Regions from separate parts of the Exiguobacterium sp. s5 genome, predicted to be linked through region 4. Evidence: riboswitches for the same ligand, from Rfam matches in the RefSeq annotation. Region 4 holds a riboswitch; each other region holds the start of a gene.

Region 1 (5,275 bases), on a different contig from region 4:
CCCGAGACAGAAGTAGCGATTCTCATCGGCTCAAAATCTGGTCTCATCACGTTGCCGCAATGTGTGCTCGAACCTGGCGACGGGATTTTGCTACCGAATCCCGGCTATCCTGATTACATCTCGGGGGCACGACTCGCCGGTGCCGTCGTCCGTGACCTCGTCCTCCGGGAAGAGAACGGCTTCTTGCCGGACTATGAGACGCTCGATACGCAAGATGCAAGACTCATGTATTTGAACTACCCGAGCAATCCGACGGGAGCCGTCGCCTCACCCGCTTTCTTTGACGATACCGTCCGTTTCGCCCGGGAGCGGGACTTGATGGTCGTCCACGATTTCGCATACGGCAGCATCGGATTCGATGGCCATGTCCCGCCTAGCTTTCTGCAGGCGGAAGGGGCGAAAGAAGTCGGCATCGAGGTATATACGATGTCGAAAGCGTTCAACATGTCCGGTTGGCGCGTCGCCTTCGCCGTCGGGAACGCGGACATCATCGAGGCGATCAACACGTATCAGGACCACGTCCACGTCAGCGTGTTCTCGGCCATCCAGGCGGCGGCTGTCGCTGCGCTCGAGGCGCCCCGTACCATTCGCGATGACTTGGCACGACTGTACGAGGCACGGCGTGATCGCCTGATCGACGGGTTGAACCGGGCCGGCTGGGCCGTCGAACCGCCGGAAGGCTCGTTCTTCGTCTGGGCGAAAGTGCCTGAGGGTGATGCCAAGTCGTTCTCGCGGAAACTGCTGCATGAAGCCGGTGTCGCCGTCACCCCGGGCTATTTCTTCGGTTCGGAAGGGAACGGATACGTCCGCTTCGGTCTCGTCTCACCGGAACCGAAGATTGACGAGGCCGTCGAACGAATCGAGCGGTTGTTTGCCGCCTATGAGGAGGTGCGCGCATGATTCGTCAGGCCGTCCTTGAATATGACCACGCCGATGACGCGCTCGACCGTCTTGATGACTTAGTCGACGGCCGACGTGCCCACGTCCTGCACGGTCAGAACGGGTATGACGTCGTCCGAGCCATCTTTCCGGCCATCGCGGACTATCCGGCAACAAGGTTCAGCGGGGAGTGCACGGACTCGGAAGTCAAACGGCTCAAACCGTTGGACGCCGACGTGTTAATCGCCGTCGGAGGCGGCAAGCTCGTCGATACGGCCAAACTCGTCGCCTATCAACGGAACGTCCCGCTCATCGTCGTCCCAACGCTCGCCTCGAACTGTGCGGCGTTCACACCGCTCAGCGTCGTCTATCAGGAGGACGGGAGCTACGACCGCTACGACATGTTCCGCGTCGTCATCGAACGGGTCATCGTTGACTCACGGGTCATCTCGCGCTCACCATATGAATACTTTCGGGCCGGTGTCATCGACACGGTCGCGAAGTTTTACGAGGCCCGTTATTTGAGTGGTGACAGCTCAGCTGACGCCGGCGTCAACACCGGACTCGTCTTGGCCGAGCAGTGCGGGCGTCTCGTCGAACTTGAATTGAGCGAGCACGCTTTTGAGTCGTATAGTGACGACGTCCGCTTCGCGGTCGATCACGTGCTCGCCATTGGAGGTGCCGTCGGAGGATTTGGTGACGCCGGGACACGCGTCGCCGTGGGCCATGCGGTCCATAATGCACTCAGCCGCTTCGAGTCGACCCACTCTTTCTTGCATGGAGACAAGGTCGGCTTCGGCCTAATCGTCCAGGAGCGGTTGCGTCGCTCGGCCGATGCTCCGTATTTGGAGGCCTGGTTGAAACGGTTCGGTGCACCGACGACGCTCGAGGCGCTCGGGGTCGGGTCGGGCGACATCCCGGTACTGGTCGACTCCGTCATGACGGAAACCGAACTGCAACAGTTGCCGGAACCACTCGATAAAGACTTTTTGAAAATAATTTTTGAAAATTTACAATTTTCTATTTACAATTAAAAGAATTAAAAGTAAGATGATAACAACTTAATAGACCGATTGCTTATCAAGAGTGGTGGAGGGACTGGCCCTGTGAAACCCGGCAACCAGATCGTAATGATCATGGTGCTAATTCCAACAGACGATATCGTCTGGGAGATGAGCGTGTCCGACTTTGACTTGTCGTGCCCGCCACTCTGAATGAGTAGCGGGCTTTCATTTTGGAGGAGGAAAACAAATGAACATCAAACAGAAAACAGTACTTGCAGGAACATCATTACTCGCCGCCATCGCGCTCTCGGCATGCGGACAATCGGACGCGAGCGAGGCGCTCAGCACGGAGTCGCTCACGATCGGCGTCACGGGCGGGCCGCACCAACAGATCGCCGAGAAAGTGAAAGAACTCGCGGCCGAAGACGGCCTCGAACTCGATATCAAAGTGTTCAATGACTATAATACGCCGAACACGGCGCTCGCCGAGGGTAGCCTCGACGTGAACAGTTATCAGACGCTCTCATTCCTAGAACTGCAAAAGTCCGACAAAGGCTATAAGATCGACGATGTGTTCAAGACCGTCGCGTTCCCGATGGGTCTTTACTCGGAAAAGTTGACCGACATTGAGGACTTGAAAGAAGGCGACAAGGTCGCCGTCCCGAACGACCCGGCGAACGAACTGCGCGCACTCCGTCTGTATGAGACAGCGGGCCTCATTACGCTGAAGGAAGGCTTGACGGACAAGGCGACGAAACGCGACATCGCTGAAAACCCGCTCAACCTCGAATTCATCGAGCTCGAGGCGTCTCAGCTCCCGACCCAGCTCCCGGAAGTCGCACTCGCGGCCATCAACACGAACTTCGCGATGGGTGCCGGCCTGTCGATCAACGAGGACGCCTTGTTCCACGAAGACACGGTCGACAACCCGTATCCGAACTACGTCGTCGTCCGCACCGATAACAAGGATGACGAAGTCGTCGCGACACTCAAATCATACTATCACTCGGACGAGGTCCGGACGTTCATCGAAGAGACGTTCAACGGCTCAATCGTCCCGGCGTTTTAAGGAGGTCCTATGATCGCACTTAAAGGAATCACGAAGACGTTCACGGTGAACAAAGGTGCCGTCACCGCACTCGACGACGTCTCGCTCACGATCGAGAAAGGCGAAATCTTCGGTATCATCGGCCGAAGCGGGGCCGGCAAGAGCACGCTCATCCGCATGATCAATCTGCTCGAACGCCCGACGTCGGGCCAGGTCGAGATCGAAGGACAGGACATCACGAAGCTCGACAAACGTGGGCTCTCAAAACTCCGCCATCGAATCGGAATGATCTTCCAACACTACAACCTGCTCAAGACGGCGACTGTCGAAGAGAACGTCGCCATCCCGCTCCGGCTTGAAGGTCTCGACAAGGCAACGATCCGTGCTCGCGTCGACAAATACCTCGACATCGTCGGCTTGACGGACCATCGGAAACACTATCCCGAGCAACTCTCGGGCGGACAGAAGCAACGTGTCGCCATCGCCCGGGCCCTCGCGCACGAGCCGGATATCCTGCTCAGCGACGAAGCGACGAGCGCGCTCGACCCGGAGACGACCGAGTCGATCCTCGACCTCTTGCTCGACATCAACCGCGAGCTCGGACTGACGATCTTTTTGATCACGCACGAGATGGAAGTCATCGAGCGCATCTGTGACCGGGTCGCGGTCATCGAGGCCGGCCGGATCATCGAGGAAGGGGACGTGCTCGACGTGTTCTCGGACCCGCAGCATGCGACGACACGCAAGTTCTTGAAGACGAACCTCGATGTCCCGAAAGAGGTCGTTGATGAGTTGAGCACGCACGGGATGCTCGTCAACTTGTCGTTCATCGGTCATCAGAGTGAACAGGCTGTGCTCGCCCAGTTGACGAAACGGTTCGGCTTGCTCCCGAATATCATCGGGGGCGGCATAAAAAAGCTAAAAGGCGGTCTCGTCGGCAATCTGCTCGTCCATTTGGACGGCGATAAGGCCCAGACCGATCAAGCCGTCCGCTTCTTAGAGGCGAGCGGTGTGAAAGTGAAGGAGGTGACGAACCATGCTTCAGTTTTGGGAAAATTGGGGTGACTTGATTTGGACGGGGACGATCCAGACGCTCACGATGACCGGCATCGCGCTCGTCATCTCGACGTTGATCGGACTGCCGCTCGGGACGCTTCTCGTCTTGACGCGACCGAACGGCCGGCTCGCCAACCGTTATTTCTACGGCATCTTATCGAGCGTCATCAACGTCGTCCGTTCCATCCCGTTCATCATTCTCTTATTCTTTATCCTCCCGTTCACCCGTTTTATCATGGGTACGACGATTGGCGTCCAAGGCGTCCTGTTGCCGCTCATCGTGTTCACGGCCCCGTATATCGCCCGGCTCATGGAGTCGGCGCTACTCGAGGTCGACCGCGGGGTCGTCGAGGCGTATGAGGCGATGGGCATCTCGACCCGTAAAATCATCTGGTACGTGTTGATCCGGGAGGCCCGCTCATCGATCGTGCTCGGTTTGACGATCGCGACGATCGGTTTGATCGGGGCGACCGCGATGGCAGGACTCGTCGGGGCAGGCGGACTCGGTGATATCGCTTACCAATACGGGCATCTCCGGTTCGAGCCGGAGGTCATGTACGTGACCATCTTCGTCTTGATCCTGCTCGTCCAATCGATTCAATCGTTCGGTAACCGCTTGGCGGCCCGACTCAAGAAAGCATAAGAAAAGAGCTCTGCTTCGGCAGGGCTCTTATTTGTTGTCGAGCAATCGTTTCAATTCGGCGATTCGGTCATGGCGCGGGATGAACGTACGAATCTCTTTCTCGCTGAACCCGATTTGAATCCGATTGTCGTCGACGACGATCGGACTCTTTAAGATTTGGGGGTGCGACGCCACAAAGCTGTACAGCTCACGGAGCGACATCTCGTCAAGTTGGTCCGCCGCTTGTTTGTACACGCTCTTTTGGACGGACAACAGGTCGGTCGTCCCGTTCTCGGTAAGGCGGAGCATGTCTTTGAACTCGGTGAACGACATCCCTTGATCGGTCAATTTCTTCTCGATGAATGGGATGTTCTGTTCGCGTAACCAATCAATCGTCTTACGGGAAGAACTGCAGCTTGTATGTGTGAATACGGTGACCGTCACGGCAACCACTTCTCCTTTACGTAAGTATGGACTTCTCTATTTTCTCTCATTCATACGTTTCGAACGCGAAATATGTTTCAAATCACATATACTTTTTATCGCCATCGGACGATTTGTCGTCAGTCAGTTCGGGTACATGACGAAAGAGACCATAACCGAGGAGGGATTTACATGTTTGATTACACGGTCAAGACAGACCAGACGGTCGAAGCGGTCGTCGAG
Region 2 (5,275 bases), on a different contig from region 4:
ATTATGATGAATAGGCAGGACTCAGGCATGATTGTGCCGAATCTCCTACCATACATATCGAATTTTCCCACATAGGAGGGAACCATGAACCATTTTCGCAAGATGTCCGTCCTTGGTTGGAGCATATGGAGTGTTTTACTCATATCGACGATCACCTTGTTCGCCACAGGCGTATTGAACATACCCGCCATCGAGCCGTTGCCGTTCATCTTGATCGCGCTCCTTGTCATCATTTTTCAAATGGACTCCATCGAACGGAAAGGCGTCTACTTCACGTTTTCGGAAAGTATCGTCCTCATCATTTTCTTGTTTTTTGATTTCGAGACGGCGCTTTTCGTCAATCAGATTGGTCTCCTCGTCTTCCAGTTCGTCAACTTGAAACCGCGCGTCGCGCTTCGACGCTTCCGCTTCACGTATCCTTGGAACGCCATCACGTCTTTCTTGGAGATTGCCATCCCAGCCGGTGTTTACTTGGCACTTGGTGGTGTGACCGGTCTCGGCTTCTATTCTCAAGACTCGTTCCTGCCGCTCGCCGGTTTGATTCTGGCCATCATCTTGAACACGGTCGTGCAAAAGTATCAAGTCGGTTGGTGGTTCCGCGTCGACATCCCGGTCCGCGATTTTCTGAGCATCGCGTTTTATACGTATATCGTCAGTCTCGTCTTCATTTTGGCGGCCTCGTTGTTCCGGGAGACGAATTTACTCGTCGTCAGCAGCATCGCTGCCGCGTTGACGTTCTTCATCAAGCGGCTCATCATCCAAAAAGGCCGGCAAGACGCCTTTAAATCGTTGATTGAACAGTATGATGAGGCAAAAGAAGCCGTGTCGTTATCGCAGAGCGAGGCGCAAGCCATCGAAGTGTTTCTCAGTCAATGTGAGCGGCTCAATCACTATGACGAAGGGTTCGTCGAGTTTAAACTGTTCGACCGTACCCTGTACTTTGATTTGAAGACGCGTCAGCCGATTGACCGTCACATCGTGTTCGATTTGCTCGATCACGCTTATCCGAACGAAGCCTCGGTCGAATATGAGATGCGCTTCGAATGGGACGCACCACTGTCGAACGAATTTGACGACGACTATCATAGTTTCATCTCGGTTCGGTCCGAGGAGATCGAAGGGATTCGCACGTGGCTCGTCATGACGGGTGAACACGTCTATGGGTATCCCTCGACCATCCAACGTGAAATCGTCAAACTTCTCAAGTCGTTCAACCGGACGATCAGCCGTTGCCATGAGCGCGACCGTCTTTACACGGAAAGTCGGACCGACAGCTTGACGCTGCTCGCGAATGCACGCGCGTTTTACGAATACGGGATTCAACAAATCTCGGACGGTTCGATGTATCCGATTTCGGTCGCGATGCTCGACATCGACTTTTTCAAAAAAATCAACGATTTGCACGGACATCAAGTCGGGGACAGTGTGCTCCAAGAGTTTGGACGGCGGATTCGCCAGGCACTCCGCACCGAAGATTTTGCCGCCCGTTACGGCGGTGAAGAGTTCATCTTGCTATTGAATCGTTGCGATGTCGAACAGGCAATCGAGATCGCCGAACGGATCCGGCAACAAATCGAGAACAAACCGTTCCACGTCGACGGAATCGATATCCCCGTCACCGCTTCGATCGGTGTCGACACGATTCAGGCGTTCGGTGACAAACGCCTCGACGATACGATCCGTAACGCTGACCGGGCCCTCTACGTCGGCGGGAAGTACGCCGGACGCAACCGCGTCGCCCATTACAATTTCTTAACGACCTGACTCACCCCCACGTTCACCGCGTGGGGGTTTGCTATTGACAAGCGGATTTGAAACAGGTACGTTAGGGAACGTGTCTTATAATTAAATATCACAACTTTTTTATCAAGAGAGACTGAGGGACTGGCCCAGTGACGTCTCGGCAGCGGGTAACCTGTGCCAAATCCAGCGAGCAGTCTGCTCGAAAGATGAAAAAAGTGTTTTCTTGTAGAGAGAGCCTTTTTTCAGAAGGCTCTCTTTTTATTTTATGAATGAGGTGAATCGATTGGAACAACCGACAGCTAACAAATGGGCACTATTGCCTTTGCTCGTCTTCCTCGTCTTCTTTATCGGGGCAGGCATCTACTATAACGACTTTTATAAATTCCCGGTCCTGATCGCGGCGTTGATCGCGGTCATCGTCGCGGCGATGATGACGAAAGGCAGCGTCACTCAGACGGTCGAGCGTGTCGCCCAAGGTGCGGGGAACCCCGGCATTTTGATCATGGTCTTCATCTTCTTGCTCGCCGGAGCGTTCTCGAGTGTCGCCGAAGCAATCGGCGCAATCGACGCGACCGTCAATGCGGCGCTGACATTTTTACCGTCCTCGCTTCTACTGAGCGGTTTATTCGTCATCGCGGCTTTCATCTCGATGGCGATGGGAACGTCGACGGGCACGATTGCCGCCCTCGCCCCGATCGCGCTCGGTATCCACGAAGAAAGTGGCGTCAATATCGCCATCGCGGCGGCTGCCGTCGTCGGTGGTGCCATGTTCGGGGACAACTTGTCGTTCATCTCGGACACGACAATCGCTGCCGTCCGGACCCAGCGTACCAATATGCGTGACAAATTCCGAACCAACTTTTGGATTGTCCTCCCGGCCGCCCTTATCACAATCGTCCTCTTATCGGTGTTATCGAGTGGAGAATCGACTGTCGATGCAGCCGCGTTCGAATGGTATAAACTCATTCCATACCTCGCCGTCATCGCTCTCGCCTTGACCGGGTTGAACGTCATTCTCGTTTTGCTTGGCGGGATTGCCTTGACCGGCATCATCGGTTTGATCGATGGGAGTTTGGCTGTCACTTCATACGTCACGGCTATGGCAGACGGGATGATGGGTATGGCCGAGATTTCGCTCTTGACGCTCCTCATGGGCGGACTCGTCGGACTCATCTCGCATAACGGCGGGCTCACTTACTTGCGTGACGCGCTCACGTCGCGGATTCAAAAACGTGCCGGTGCCGAATGGAGCATCGCCGGGCTCGTCAGCGCGACGAACGTTGCGACGGCGAACAACACGATCTCGATTCTCGTGGCCGGTCCGCTCGCCGCCAATATCGCCGACACGTATGACATCGAGCGAAAGAAATCAGCGAGTGTGCTCGACATCTTCTCGTGTGGCGTCCAAGGCCTGTTGCCTTATGGGGCACAGCTGCTCATCGCCGCCGAATTGACGAATACGGCGTCACCAGCGCTCGTCCCGTATATGTTCTATCCATTCCTGCTCTTCATTTGCGGAGGGCTGGCCATCGTCTTTAACTTCCCGCGTTTCAAAAAGCGCGCCTGACCAAAACGACCCTTTGAAGCACTAGCTTCGAAGGGTCGTTTGACGTTTCGTTTCACGTTCACGTTGAAGTTGTTCGTTGCGTTTTTTGAAGGCGCGCCGCTTGAGCAATTCCTCGAGGCCACGGCTGATCGCCCAAAGAACAAACAGTAACAGTCCAAGCATCGATAAGCGGAACGGACTTTGAATAAACTCTTCCCACTGGTCACCAATGACCGAAAAAATCAAGACGACAAGCAGTTTCCCGAACCCCGCCGCCATGATGAATGTCCGAAGCGGCATTTGAATGAGGGCAAGTAAGTATGTGATCAAACTGACCGGGATGAACGGGAGCGAATATAAAAACCCAAGCGAGATCGGGCTCATATGGTTGATGCGTTCCAGCCAATATACCCCTTGTTTATGTTTTTCGAGCCACCGTGTCATCGGTTTACGGAATACGTAACGGACGGCTGTAAAGACAAGAATCGTCCCTAGTAAACTACCGACCCAAGACAATAACGTCCCGAGCAAGAACCCATACGTGGCCGCGTTCGCCGAAATGATGAGGACGAGCGGAAGAAATGGAAAGATCGCCTCAAGGAACGGCGCCCCTAGTCCTGCCCATGGGCCTCCCGGAAGCTCTTGCAGCCATTCAATCAGTTGGATAATCCATTGTTGGAGTGATGTGAGCATATCAGTTTCCACCTTCGACTTTCATTAATACCTTTTACCCGATTTCGCTCAGGAAGACGCATCCCCCTGCACGCCAGTAAAAAAAATAAAAAGTATTTGCGAAATTTCGCTGTGATATCTATCATATAATATGGACTTGTGGTTGCAGGCAAGTCCGCTCGTCGAACGACACAACCCAACGTTCGTTTTCCTGCAAAAAACTGAACACAGGGGAGTAATAACATGGAAACAAAACCAATGCGGGTCTTGCTGTACTATAAGTACGTCAACATCGAAGACCCAGAAACGCTCACACAAGAGCACCTCAAGTATTGTAAGGACCTTGGCATCAAAGGACGGATCTTGATTTCTTCCGAAGGAATCAACGGAACGTGCTCTGGGACTTGGGAACAGACCGAGCAATACATGAACGACTTGAAAGCGAACCCGCTTTTCAGCGATATCGAGTTCAAAATCGATGAAGTCGAAGAGCATGCGTTCAAAAAAATCTTTGTCCGTCATAAGAAAGAGCTTGTGACGTGGCGCTTTGATGGTGAGTTCGACGTTCCTAAACAGCACGGTGCGTACCTCGAACCGGCAGAATGGAAAGAGATGATGAATCGCGACGATGTCGTCATCCTCGATGTTCGTAACAACTACGAGTACGATCTTGGTCACTTTAAAAATGCGATCAAAATCGACGTAGAGGCTTCTCGTTACATGCCAGATTGGCTCGAAGAGAACAAGGACCTCTACGAAGGGAAAACCTTACTCACGTACTGTACCGGAGGCGTCCGTTGCGAGAAATTTACCGCATATATGCGTGACCAAGGTCACGACAACATTTTCCACCTAAAAGGCGGCGTCGCCATGTACGGCAAAGACGACGCCACGAAAGGCGAAAATTGGGAAGGCGAGCTCTACGTCTTTGACGAGCGCATCAACGTCCCAGTCAACACGGTCAATCCGTCGGTTGTTTCCGAGTGCATGCACTGTGGGACGAAGACGGTCCGTTACGTTAATTGTGCCAACCCGGTGTGTAATGCTCAACACTTCTGTTGTGAAGAGTGTGAACCGAAACAAATGCGTTCATGCTCGAAAGAGTGCCAGGAGCATCCACGTAACCGCTATATCATCGAGAATATCGCGGACAAACTTCAGGAGACTGAAGGCGTCGTCGGGTAACAAAAATCGACCGAGAAGCACTTCGAGCCTATGCTCGAGGTGCTTTTTTTGACAAAAACTTTACGTCTAGTGCCTGAAAGAATCGGGTATAGTGTAGATACCATTGTCAGACAGGAAGTGAATCGATTG
Region 3 (5,275 bases), on a different contig from region 4:
CTTGACGACACGCAGGAAGTCGACCAAGTTGTCAAAGTTATCGAACGGTTCGCCGATCCCCATGACGACGATATGGCTGACCCGGGCCCCTTCGCCGACTTCGTCCAAGTAGTGTTGCACGGTCATGATTTGTTCGACGACTTCGCCCGCCGTCAAATCACGTGTCTTCTTCAAGAGACCGCTCGCACAGAAGCTGCAGCCGATATTGCACCCGACCTGCGTCGTCACACAGACCGAACGGCCGTACTTATGTCGCATGAGCACCGTCTCGATATAGTGCCCGTCGTGTAGTTTAAGTAAAAATTTGACCGTCCCGTCGCCCGCCTCTTGTTTGACGAACAGGTCTTGCGTCGAGATGACGTATTCGGCGGCGATCGCCTCACGCACCTCGGCCCGTACCGAGATGTCCTCGATTTGTTTCACTCGGTCGATGTAGAGCGAGTCCCAGATTTGTCTCGCATGGAAGGCGCTGTATCCCCAAGAGACACACGCTTCTGTCAGCTGATCGAACGTCAGCCCGTATATAGATGGTTTCATTGCTATCTGTCCTTTCTTCAATCCGCATACGTACCATTGTAGCGGACGTGGACGACGGGTGCAACGTTCTTATAACGGTGGAACGGGACGCGAAATATGTCGCTCGAACGCATACGCCAGACGAATCAAGTCACGTTCGGCATAACTCGTCCCGGTGAACGATAGGCCGAACGGCGCCCCGCTCGCTTTCAAGCGATATGGGATCGTGATGGTTGGATGCCCGGCTTTTGCCGCCATGTCATAGTTCAAATCGTGAGGCAAGACGAGCGCGTGCAACTGCTGTTCGTTTAATAGGCGGTCGAGTCCGTCCGTCTTGGCGTCACGTACGTCATCGAGCCGGCGCGTTAAATAGGCCGCCTCGATGAGACGTCCCGACAATCTTTCCGCTTTCTCGAACGTCTTTTGTCCGTGCGGGATCGTCTCAGGATGTCTGTTGTTCCAGTCCATCAAATCCGACAACGTCTCGTACGGGAGCGTCGTCGTGGCCAGGTACGCCTCGATCCCGAGTTTGAACTCGTGGTACAAAATATCGCCTTGGTCGAGCGTATCATGGGCGGGCAGTTCGACTTCGACAAGGTCGATGCCGCTCTGTTTCAACAGCTCGGTCGTCTCACCGTATAATGCTTGTTCTTCTGCTGATAAATCAGCTTTGACGATCCCGACACGCATCCCGACCGCTTGGCGCTCGTCGAGGCACGTCCGATACGGCGGGCCGGCCGGGAGGTTGAGTGTCGCCGGGTCCGCCGGGTCTTCCCCTACCATCGCCTCAAGTGCCCTTACCGCGTCTTCGAGCGTTCGTGCCATCGGTCCCGCCGTGTCTTGCGACCGCGAAATCGGGATGATGCCACTCCGACTGATGAGGCCGACGGTCGGTTTGATGCCGACGATGCCATTGTGCACGCTCGGATGGATGATGGAGCCGCTCGTCTCGCTACCGACAGCGAGCAGTGTCAGGTTCGCTGCGACCGCAGAGGCCGAACCTGAGCTCGAACCTCCGACATCGAGCTTATCCCCATATGGATTGAGCGTCTGCCCACCGACACCGCTCCAGCCGTTCGGCATGCCCTCGGTCAAAAAGTTGGCCCATTCGGACAAGTTCGCTTTCCCGAGGATGATGGCCCCGCTCGCTCGCAGGTTTTGGACGAGATGGGCGTCCCGGCCTGCGAAGTGATGTTCGAGGGCGACGGCCCCGGCCGTCGTCTTCATGAGTCCGGCTGTCTCGACATTGTCTTTGATCAGCACCGGGATGCCGAGTAGCGGCAAGCGTAGCCCGCGACGAAACGCCCGGTCAGCCGACTCGGCCTCGAACAACGCGTCCGGGTTCACTTGAATGACCGCCTTCAGTTTGTCGTTGAACTGGGCGATCCGGGTCAAATAGTAGGCCGTCACGTCACGTGCCGTAAACGTTCCTTCTTTATATCCGCGATGGGCAGATTCGATATCGAGTTCCATAAAATCAAATGTGTCAGTCATATTGATTCCTCCTTTGGTCACTCGATGGTATTCGCTATCGACATTTGATTTCCTGTTTTCGTTCGCCAACGAATGTGTAACTTGGTACACTGAAAGAAAAGGGAGGTTACTATGAACCGTTCGTACGTACTCGTCTTATTGTCCGTCTTTGCCTTGTTCTTCTTACAGTTATATGCCGGGGACGCCCCGTATACGCTACCGCTCTCCATCGTGCTCGTCATCCTGATCCTCGGTGCCACCTTGCTCCAACTACGGCGCAAGCCAAACCGTTGACGCCGCTTCAAATCTGATGGTATGATGCTGTCACCAACTACATATCGATATCTTGAGTGAACGAGAGACCTGGCTCTATGACTTCACAGCAACCTGCTACGGCAAGGTGCTACTACCAGCAAGGCGATTGCCTTGGCCGATATGACAGAGCGCTCATGTCGATGACATGGGCGCTTTTTTTGGGAATGAAGATGAGGGGGACAAGATAATGGAGAAAGCAACATTCGCAGGCGGCTGTTTTTGGTGCATGGTGACGCCATTCGAGGAACAACCCGGCATCGAGTCGATCGTATCAGGTTATACGGGAGGTCACGTCGACGATCCGACGTATGAACAAGTGAAGACAGGGACGACCGGACACTATGAGGTCGTCGAGATCACGTTCGACCCGACGCTGTTCGCTTATGAGCGACTGCTCGAACTGTATTGGATTCAGACCGATCCGACCGATGACGGCGGTCAATTCCAAGACCGAGGCAGTCAATATGCGCCGGCCATCTTCTATCATACGGAAGAACAACGTGTGAAAGCAGAGCAGAGTCGCGACGCGCTCGCGGCGAGCGGACGTTTCCAACAGCCGATCGTCACGAAGATTTTACCGGCCGACACGTTCTATCCGGCCGAGGAGTACCATCAAGACTTCCATAAAAAAAATCCGGCCCACTATAAAGAGGACCGGAAAAAATCTGGGCGTGACGCATTCATCGAACAAGCCTGGTAAGCGAAAGACGGGTCGTCTGACCCGTCTTTTAGCTTTTAGCGATTCCGAGCATGAATCCGGCCACGACGATGAGGCCGATACCCATAAAGACGAAGACACGTTCTTTCGTCGTCTTCTCTTCTTTTAATAGATAGATCCCGCCGAGCGTCGCCACGACGACGTTCAATTGCGACAAGGCGAATGACGTCGCGATTCCGACTTCACCGCTCGACACGAACAGCCCGAAGTTCCCGATCCCCCAGGCGATCCCGGCCAAGATGTTTTTGAACGTCTTCGGATCGAACTTCTTCACATCTTTCTCACGCAGGCTGAACAACAGCGCCGCGACGAACATCCCGACCGACTGTGGCAAGATCGCCGTGATCCCGTCGACCTCGAAATAGTTCGTCAGGACGGCGTACGTCACGTAACCGATACTCGACACGAGCAGAACGAGCAAGCCTTTCTTCAAGGCGCCGCTGCTGTCGCCGTCTTTGTTCTGCTGATACGACGTCAACGCAGCCCCAATCACGATGAGAACGAGCGCCGAAAATCCGAGCCATAGTTCGGTCGTCGTTTTCCAGTCTCCGAGGACGATGACACCGAACAACGATGTACCGAGAAGCTGCATGCCGGTGCTGATCGGCATCGCCTTCGAGACACTTAAAATTTGAAACGATTGGAACTGTAAATATTGTCCGAGTGCCCAAAACGCGCCGGAGATGAATCCGGTCACGATTGCGAGCGTCGTGAACCCGGGATTGAACACGAGTGCGATAATGACTGCCATCACCATCGCCCCGATTGTCGTCCCGATCAACTGTTGAATCGGCTTCCCGCCGACCTTTGAGACGATGAGCGGGATGCTCCCCCACATCAAGGCAGGTAAGAGTGCGAGTAAAATCATTTCCATACATGACACCTGCTTTCGTAATATAACATCATTTGTGATTTTCCCGCGTTCAGTGCTGATTAAACTTTGTTCAAAAAAATTAAAAATAGCCATTGCCAAATGTTTTACTAGGATGATATAATAATTTTCGAACGGGGCATTAGCTCAGCTGGGAGAGCGCCACGCTGGCAGCGTGGAGGTCAGCGGTTCGAGCCCGCTATGCTCCATTATTGAAGTCACCACTCATTCGAGGGGTGACTTTTTTGCGTCGCCGCTCGGTTTAACTCATCCGCTAGCGGGTAATGATTGTAAGACATCATTATTCTAAAGGGGGACTTATCATGGACCGAGCCTCTGTCGAAGAGACCATTTTAGCCGTCATCGACTGTATGCGGGCAAGCAATCATTGTTTCTCAAAATGCTTACAAGAAGAAGACTTGTTGATGGTCGCCGAGTGTATCCGGCTGACGAAAGAATGTTCGGAAGTGTGTGCACTCGCCTTGAACGCGCTCGAGACCGATTCGGCTTTCACCAAACCGATTGGTGCACTCTGCGCCCAGGTGTGTGACACGTGCGCCGTCGAATGTGGCCGCCACTTGCACGACCATTGCCAACGCTGTGCCGAAGCATGTCTCCGCTGTGCCGAAGCATGCCGCAACCTCGTGGCCGCATAATCGCTTTTTAGTCTAACGATATGTTAGACTTTTTTTATACTTGTTTTTACGAGAAAGGGATCAATTATGCCACATTCAATTCTTGCCATCGACGTCGAGACGGCGAACCGCGATAGTCGCAGCATCTGCTCTGTCGGCTGGAGCCTGCTCGTCGACGGTGAAATCATCGAAACGAACCAACTGCTCGTCAATCCGGAGGAAGACTTCGATGCCGGCAATATCCGGGTCCACGGCATCCGGCCAAGCGATGTCTGGGACGCCCCAGCGTTACCCGAGGTGCTCGAACAGCTCTATCCGACGCTGCGGGATGTCGATCTCGTCATGGCACACAACGCTTCGTTCGATATGGGCGCGTTCAAGAAAGCGATCGCCAAATACGATTTATATACGTTTCCGACGATCGAGTACGGCTGTACCGTCAAGTTGTCGAGAAAACTGTATCCAGGTCTGCCGAATCACAAGCTGAACACGATGGCGGAATATTTGAACGTCCCGTTCATCCACCACGATGCGGCTGAAGATGCTCGCGTCTGTGCCCTGCTCATGCGCGACATGATGCAGAAGACCGGGATCCATGATCCGCGTGAACTGCACCGGTACACATCGGTCAAGCTCGGAAAACTCGCTTATTGAACGATATGCATGCCAGACAGGCCAAGACACACGTCTTGGCCTGTTAGCGTTTAAAGATCCATTTTTTCTGGACATAATAACTGACGACGAACA
Region 4 (5,275 bases):
GATGTCGTCAAACGTCTCGAACGGGGCGTAACGGATGCCTGCGTCTTCGCAGAGCGTGATGAGTTGACCTCGGGCGTAGACGAAGTCGGCACGCTTCGCGACCTCGAAGTCGGTCACCGAGTCGCCGATGACAATCAAGCGATCGGCGGGATTGACAAGGCGGCGAGCGAGCGTCGGCTTGCAACAGCCGCAATCGTTCGTACATTGTTCATCGCAAGCGTGCGGCCAAGCGACGGTGACCGTCTCAGCGGAGAAGTCGGCGACGTTGCAGAAGATATGCTCGGGGGCGACATGCCCGTCCAAGACCGGTTGCACGAAGAAGTCCATCCCGCCGCTGACGACGTCAAACTTCCAGCCATGGACCCGAACTTCTTCTAAAAATGCCGGGAACCCTTGGCGGAGCGTGATGCGCTCCAACAAATAATCACGGTAAGCCGGGGCGGCTTCGCTCGGCAACAGTCGAAACATTTGACCGACCCCGGATCGGATGGAAATCCGTTGCTCGAGGACCGCGTCTTTCAACTCGACCCAAGCCGGCGGGGCGAACGCCTTCATCAACGCGATGATATTGTCTTCCGCCGTAATCGTCCCGTCAAAGTCGCAGAGGATATGGGCCGTCATCGTGACGCCCACGCCTTCAACGCGGTATCGAGCTCGTCCGTCTGCCCTTCGGTTTGACCGAGTACGTGAGCGATGGCTTGTCGGAACGCACGAGCCCCGGCGGCTGCACCGTCCGGATGACCGTGAATGCCACCGCCGGCGTTGATGACGACATCCGTCCCGAAGTCCCGAATGATATCGGCGACGAGTCCCGGATGAATCCCCGCGGACGGGACCGGCAAAATCGGCTTCGACCAATGTGGTTCGGCACTCTGGTCACGAATCACGAACGCCTCGTCGCGCGGTGTCGCAAGTGAGCCGTACGGTGACGGGAAGAGCGTCAAATCGGCCCCGGCGAGGCGAGGGAGTTTACCGAGCAAAAGCGAATGACTGATTGATCCGGTCAAGGCGCCGGCAAAGGCCGGATGTGCCAAGATCGGGACGTGGATATCCGGATCGTTCGCGAGTTCGCGCAGTGCGTCGAGCCCGTACGTATAGACGTTGAACAGGAGCGCCGTCGCACCGGCCTCGATGAGACGGAGCGCCTGGTCACGCAGACCGAACACGGGGCCGCTCAGCGTGATGGCGTACAGGACACGTTTCCCGGTCGCCTCGAAGTGGGCTTGAATGACGTCCGCTCCGATCCGGGCCCGTTCGAGCGACGGGGTGAGCGGGTTGTCGTATAAAATCTCGTCGTCTTTGACGATATCGATGCCACCGGCGAACTGATCGCGGAGTTGCTGCTCGAGAAACGCGAGGTCACGGCCGATGACGCCTTTGAAGATGCTCATGACGAGCGGGCGATCCTGAACGCCGAGCAACTCACGAATCCCGTCGACACCGAACTTGGCGCCTTTGAAATCAGAGGCGAGCGTCTCCGGCAACGTCAAATCGATTAATCGGACCGAATCATCGAGGGACAGTTTCCCGAACGTCGTCGTCAAGATGGATGAAAAGTCAGGGCTGACATTATGTAACGGATAGCGGATCGTGAAGCGGCTCGTCGTGTCCGTATGTGTGGTTGATACGACCTCACCTCGGAACGCCTGTAACTGCTCTTGCTCTAAGTGAGGCAAGTCCGTCCATGTGCCGACGGTCAGCTCGAGGGCGATCTTGTTGGCGACGGTCGCGACCGCGTCCGTCCGTTTGATTTCATATGTGGCAGTGATACTCATATGGTTCCTCCTTCCAGGCAAACAAAAATGACCCCATGCCGAGGCAAGAGGTCATCATAAAAAAATGAACTCTTATCTCTCAGCTTACGCTGCAAGAATTAGCACCGTGCCATTTCTGGTCGGTTGCTGCGACATCATCGGGCTTGTCCCTCCGTCTGCTCTTGATAAGAATGTGATTTGAAGTTGTGAAATTTAATTGAATTTTTGCACAGAATCGTCACATCGTCAATTCCTTTTTTTCCAAAAAAAATATTTTGGAAAGTTGTTTCCATATATGCACAAAAAAAGACGAAGGTGCACCGAGAAAATGACGTTGACAATTGTGACGTCGAGTCCGTAATATTCAGCACATAAGTTCACCGAATCGAATAAACCACTCTTATCGCGAGTTGGCAGAGGGAATTGGCCCGATGACGCCGCAGCAACCGACCACTAGGCACGGTGCTACATCCACCAGACGAATGTCTGACAGATGAGAGGAACAACCAGTTTGGCTGTGCCTCTTTCTCGCGGAGAAAGGGGCTTTTTTTGTGGGCAACGTACAGGAAGGGGAAAACATTATGTCATATCAACCATTTACAGAACAGACCGTCGTCGAACATGTGAAAACGTTGGGGTTAATCGAAGACGGAGGCATCACGCATTGCGAGGAGATCGGGGACGGCAATTTGAACCTCGTTTTCCGCATCCGACAAGGCGAAACGAGTCTCATCGTCAAACAGGCGCTCCCATACGCGAAAGTCGTCGGCGAAAGTTGGCCGCTCACGCTCGAACGGGCGTGGATTGAACAGTTGGCACTCCGTGAGTTTGCGACGGTCGCGCCGCGGTTCGTCCCGGCCGTCCTCGGCAGCGATCGGACACTCGCCTACACGATTATAGAAGATCTGTCTGATTATGAGATTGTCCGCACCGGTTATTTGAACGGGGAGAGCTATCCGGAACTCGCCCGCCATGTTGGGGAATTTTTAGGCGAGACGCTGTTCGCGACGTCGGATTATGCGGCCGGACCGATCGCGAAGAAGCGGATTGAACGTGACTATTACAACCCGGAACTGTGTGACATCACCGAGAAACTCATCTTCACCGACCCGTTCAAAGACGCGGAGTCGAACAACATCGAGACGGCGCTGCGAGAAGATGTCGAACGCCTTTGGCAAGACCAAGCGCTCAAAGTCGAGGTGACGAAACTGAAAGTCGGCTTTGTCACGAAACATGAGGCACTCCTGCATGGAGACTTACATACGGGCAGCATCTTCGCGACTCAACAAGAGACGAAAATCATCGATCCAGAGTTCGCGTTTTACGGACCGTTCGGTTTCGACCTCGGCCAAATCATCGCCCATTTGACGCTGTCGACGTTCCATGACCCACTCAAGCGCTTCGAGCGTTTCACGGACGTCTTGACGGTGTGGGAGACGTTTGAGAAGACGTTTCGGGCCAACTTTGAGCGCGCCGTCGAGCCGTTCAACACGATTGGTTTTGTCGACGAGTTGTTGCGGACGATTTTCAGCGACACGATCGGCTACGCCGGTTGCGAGCTCATTCGCCGTGCCGTCGGACTGGCCGGTGTCGCCGATCTCGAGACGTTGCCGGAAGCGACGCGGCTCGAACGAAAACGTGACGCGCTCGCTCTCGGGACGGCGCTCATTAAAGAACGCCACAGCGTCGAATCGATTGACGACTTGGTGACGCTTTTGTCGGGGGTGCGCGTATGACGGTCCAAAACATCCGTTTCCATCCGCAGACGAACGAACTCATCGTATTGGATCAGACGTTGTTGCCGCACGAAGAGCGTTACGTGACGATCGAGACGCTTGAACAGGCCGAACATGCCATCGAGACGCTCCAAGTCCGCGGCGCCCCGGCCATCGCATACTTCGGGGCGTTCGTCCTCGCCAAAGAGGCGGGCCGGTTAGTCGACGATCCGGACTTTACGCGTCGGCTCGACCTCGTCGGACGCCGCTTGATCGCGACCCGGCCGACGGCGGTCAATCTGCAAAACGTGATCGAATCGCTCCTTGATTTAAATGTCGGGGACGACTTCGAGGCGATTGCCGAGGAAATCAAACGCCGCGCCATCGCTTTGTACGACCGGGACGTCGATACGTATCGGGCCATCGGCGAGCATGCACTGACGGTGTTGCCGGCCGGGGGGAACGTGTTGACGATTTGCAACGCCGGTGCCATCGCGACATCGCGTTACGGGACGGCGCTCGCCCCGTTTTACGTTGGAAAAGAACGCGGTGTATCCTTCAACGTCTTCGCCTGTGAGACGCGGCCGCTCCTGCAAGGGGCACGCCTCACCGTCTGGGAGCTCGACCGGGCCGATATCGACGTGACGCTCATCACCGACAATATGGCGGCTTGGACGATTCAGTCGAAACGAGTCGATGCCATCATCGTCGGAGCCGACCGCATCACACGGACGGGGCACGTCGCCAATAAAATCGGGACGTTGCAGCTCGCCGTCCTCGCCAAGCATTACGGCATCCCGTTCTATGTCGCGGCGCCGCATTCGACGTTCGATTTGACGGCGGATGACACGATTGAAATCGAGGAGCGGAACCAGTCAGAAGTGACACATATCGGCGGTCAACCGACGGCGCCAGTCGGCATCACCGTCTTCAATCCGGCGTTCGACGTCACCACACCGGACCTCATCACCGGACTCATCACCGAGGCGGGTGTATTCGAACCGACAGAAACCGCCATCACACATCATGTAGGGGGAACGATTCATGTCTAAAAAACTATTGATTTTATTATTCACATTCGTCTTGGCGCTCGTCGGTTGCACGAACGAGCAAGCGGCTCCATCGAAGCCGGCCGAGAAGACGGCAGAGACGAAACCCGTCTCGGTCTCGAACGGGACGTTGCCGAAAGATATCGACGTCGCCCTCATCATGCAGATGTCGATTGGGACGTTCTCGTCGCAGTATATCAATGGGGTGACGGAACAAGTCGAATCGTTCGGCGGCAACGTGAAAGTGTACAACGCCGACAACGATCTGTCGAAGATGGCGAGTTACGTCGACACGGCGACGACGCAAGGCGTCGATGTCATCTTGATTGACCATGGACGCGCCGATGCATTGAAAGAACCGGTCCAACGCGCACTCGACAAAGGCATCAAAGTCGTCGCGTTCGACAATGATTTGACGAACGACGGGGTGACGGTCATCGACCAGGACGACTATTCGCTCGCTTGGCGTTCGCTCAAGGCACTGGCCGAAGATTTGGACGGCGAAGGCAAAATCGTCACGATTTGGGTCGGGGGCTTCACACCGATGGAACGACGCCACACGATTTATGATGCGTTCTTGAAACGCTACCCAGGCATCACGGAAGTCGCCAAGTTCGGTTCGGCGACGAACAATACGGCGCTCGACACACAGAGCCAGATGGAAGCGATTTTGAAGAAGTATCCGGAAGGCGAGATTGATGCCGTATTCGCGATGTGGGACGAGTTCGCCAAAGGAGCGAGCCGTGCCATCAAACAG

Evidence for each region. A riboswitch is a leader RNA that binds a small molecule or an ion and turns the genes downstream of it on or off. The one in region 4 is predicted to bind S-adenosylmethionine.
Region 1: linked by a shared signal. The riboswitch ahead of KNP60_RS11460 (MetQ/NlpA family ABC transporter substrate-binding protein) and the one ahead of mtnK (S-methyl-5-thioribose kinase) in region 4 are both predicted to bind S-adenosylmethionine.
Region 2: linked by a shared signal. The riboswitch ahead of KNP60_RS10595 (Na+/H+ antiporter NhaC family protein) and the one ahead of mtnK (S-methyl-5-thioribose kinase) in region 4 are both predicted to bind S-adenosylmethionine.
Region 3: linked by a shared signal. The riboswitch ahead of msrA (peptide-methionine (S)-S-oxide reductase MsrA) and the one ahead of mtnK (S-methyl-5-thioribose kinase) in region 4 are both predicted to bind S-adenosylmethionine.

What each region holds. Positions count from the first base shown of each region.
Region 1 covers NZ_JACSLK010000005.1:110,961-116,235, reverse strand. Annotated here, with positions in the region: gene KNP60_RS11470 (aminotransferase class I/II-fold pyridoxal phosphate-dependent enzyme) at 1-900, shown strand, start outside; gene KNP60_RS11465 (iron-containing alcohol dehydrogenase family protein) at 897-1,913, shown strand; SAM riboswitch class I at 1,954-2,058, shown strand; gene KNP60_RS11460 (MetQ/NlpA family ABC transporter substrate-binding protein) at 2,131-2,952, shown strand; gene KNP60_RS11455 (methionine ABC transporter ATP-binding protein) at 2,962-3,996, shown strand; gene KNP60_RS11450 (methionine ABC transporter permease) at 3,968-4,630, shown strand; gene KNP60_RS11445 (Spx/MgsR family RNA polymerase-binding regulatory protein) at 4,658-5,053, opposite strand; gene KNP60_RS11440 (DUF302 domain-containing protein) at 5,225-5,275, shown strand, end outside.
Region 2 covers NZ_JACSLK010000004.1:295,643-300,917, reverse strand. Annotated here, with positions in the region: gene KNP60_RS10600 (GGDEF domain-containing protein) at 85-1,764, shown strand; SAM riboswitch class I at 1,861-1,956, shown strand; gene KNP60_RS10595 (Na+/H+ antiporter NhaC family protein) at 2,009-3,310, shown strand; gene KNP60_RS10590 (TVP38/TMEM64 family protein) at 3,332-3,982, opposite strand; gene trhO (oxygen-dependent tRNA uridine(34) hydroxylase TrhO) at 4,205-5,146, shown strand; gene KNP60_RS10580 (divergent PAP2 family protein) at 5,264-5,275, shown strand, end outside.
Region 3 covers NZ_JACSLK010000005.1:159,858-165,132, forward strand. Annotated here, with positions in the region: gene rlmN (dual-specificity RNA methyltransferase RlmN) at 1-537, opposite strand, end outside; gene KNP60_RS11705 (amidase family protein) at 607-2,010, opposite strand; gene KNP60_RS11710 (hypothetical protein) at 2,122-2,283, shown strand; SAM riboswitch class I at 2,328-2,428, shown strand; gene msrA (peptide-methionine (S)-S-oxide reductase MsrA) at 2,492-3,004, shown strand; gene KNP60_RS11720 (GRP family sugar transporter) at 3,033-3,896, opposite strand; tRNA gene KNP60_RS11725 (tRNA-Ala) at 4,030-4,102, shown strand; gene KNP60_RS11730 (four-helix bundle copper-binding protein) at 4,217-4,549, shown strand; gene KNP60_RS11735 (3'-5' exonuclease) at 4,616-5,182, shown strand; gene KNP60_RS11740 (bifunctional glycosyltransferase family 2/GtrA family protein) at 5,226-5,275, opposite strand, start outside.
Region 4 covers NZ_JACSLK010000001.1:153,254-158,528, forward strand. Annotated here, with positions in the region: gene KNP60_RS00905 (2-hydroxy-3-keto-5-methylthiopentenyl-1-phosphate phosphatase) at 1-621, opposite strand, end outside; gene KNP60_RS00910 (2,3-diketo-5-methylthiopentyl-1-phosphate enolase) at 618-1,775, opposite strand; SAM riboswitch class I at 1,845-1,946, opposite strand; SAM riboswitch class I at 2,152-2,254, shown strand; gene mtnK (S-methyl-5-thioribose kinase) at 2,336-3,490, shown strand; gene mtnA (S-methyl-5-thioribose-1-phosphate isomerase) at 3,487-4,521, shown strand; gene KNP60_RS00925 (sugar ABC transporter substrate-binding protein) at 4,514-5,275, shown strand, end outside.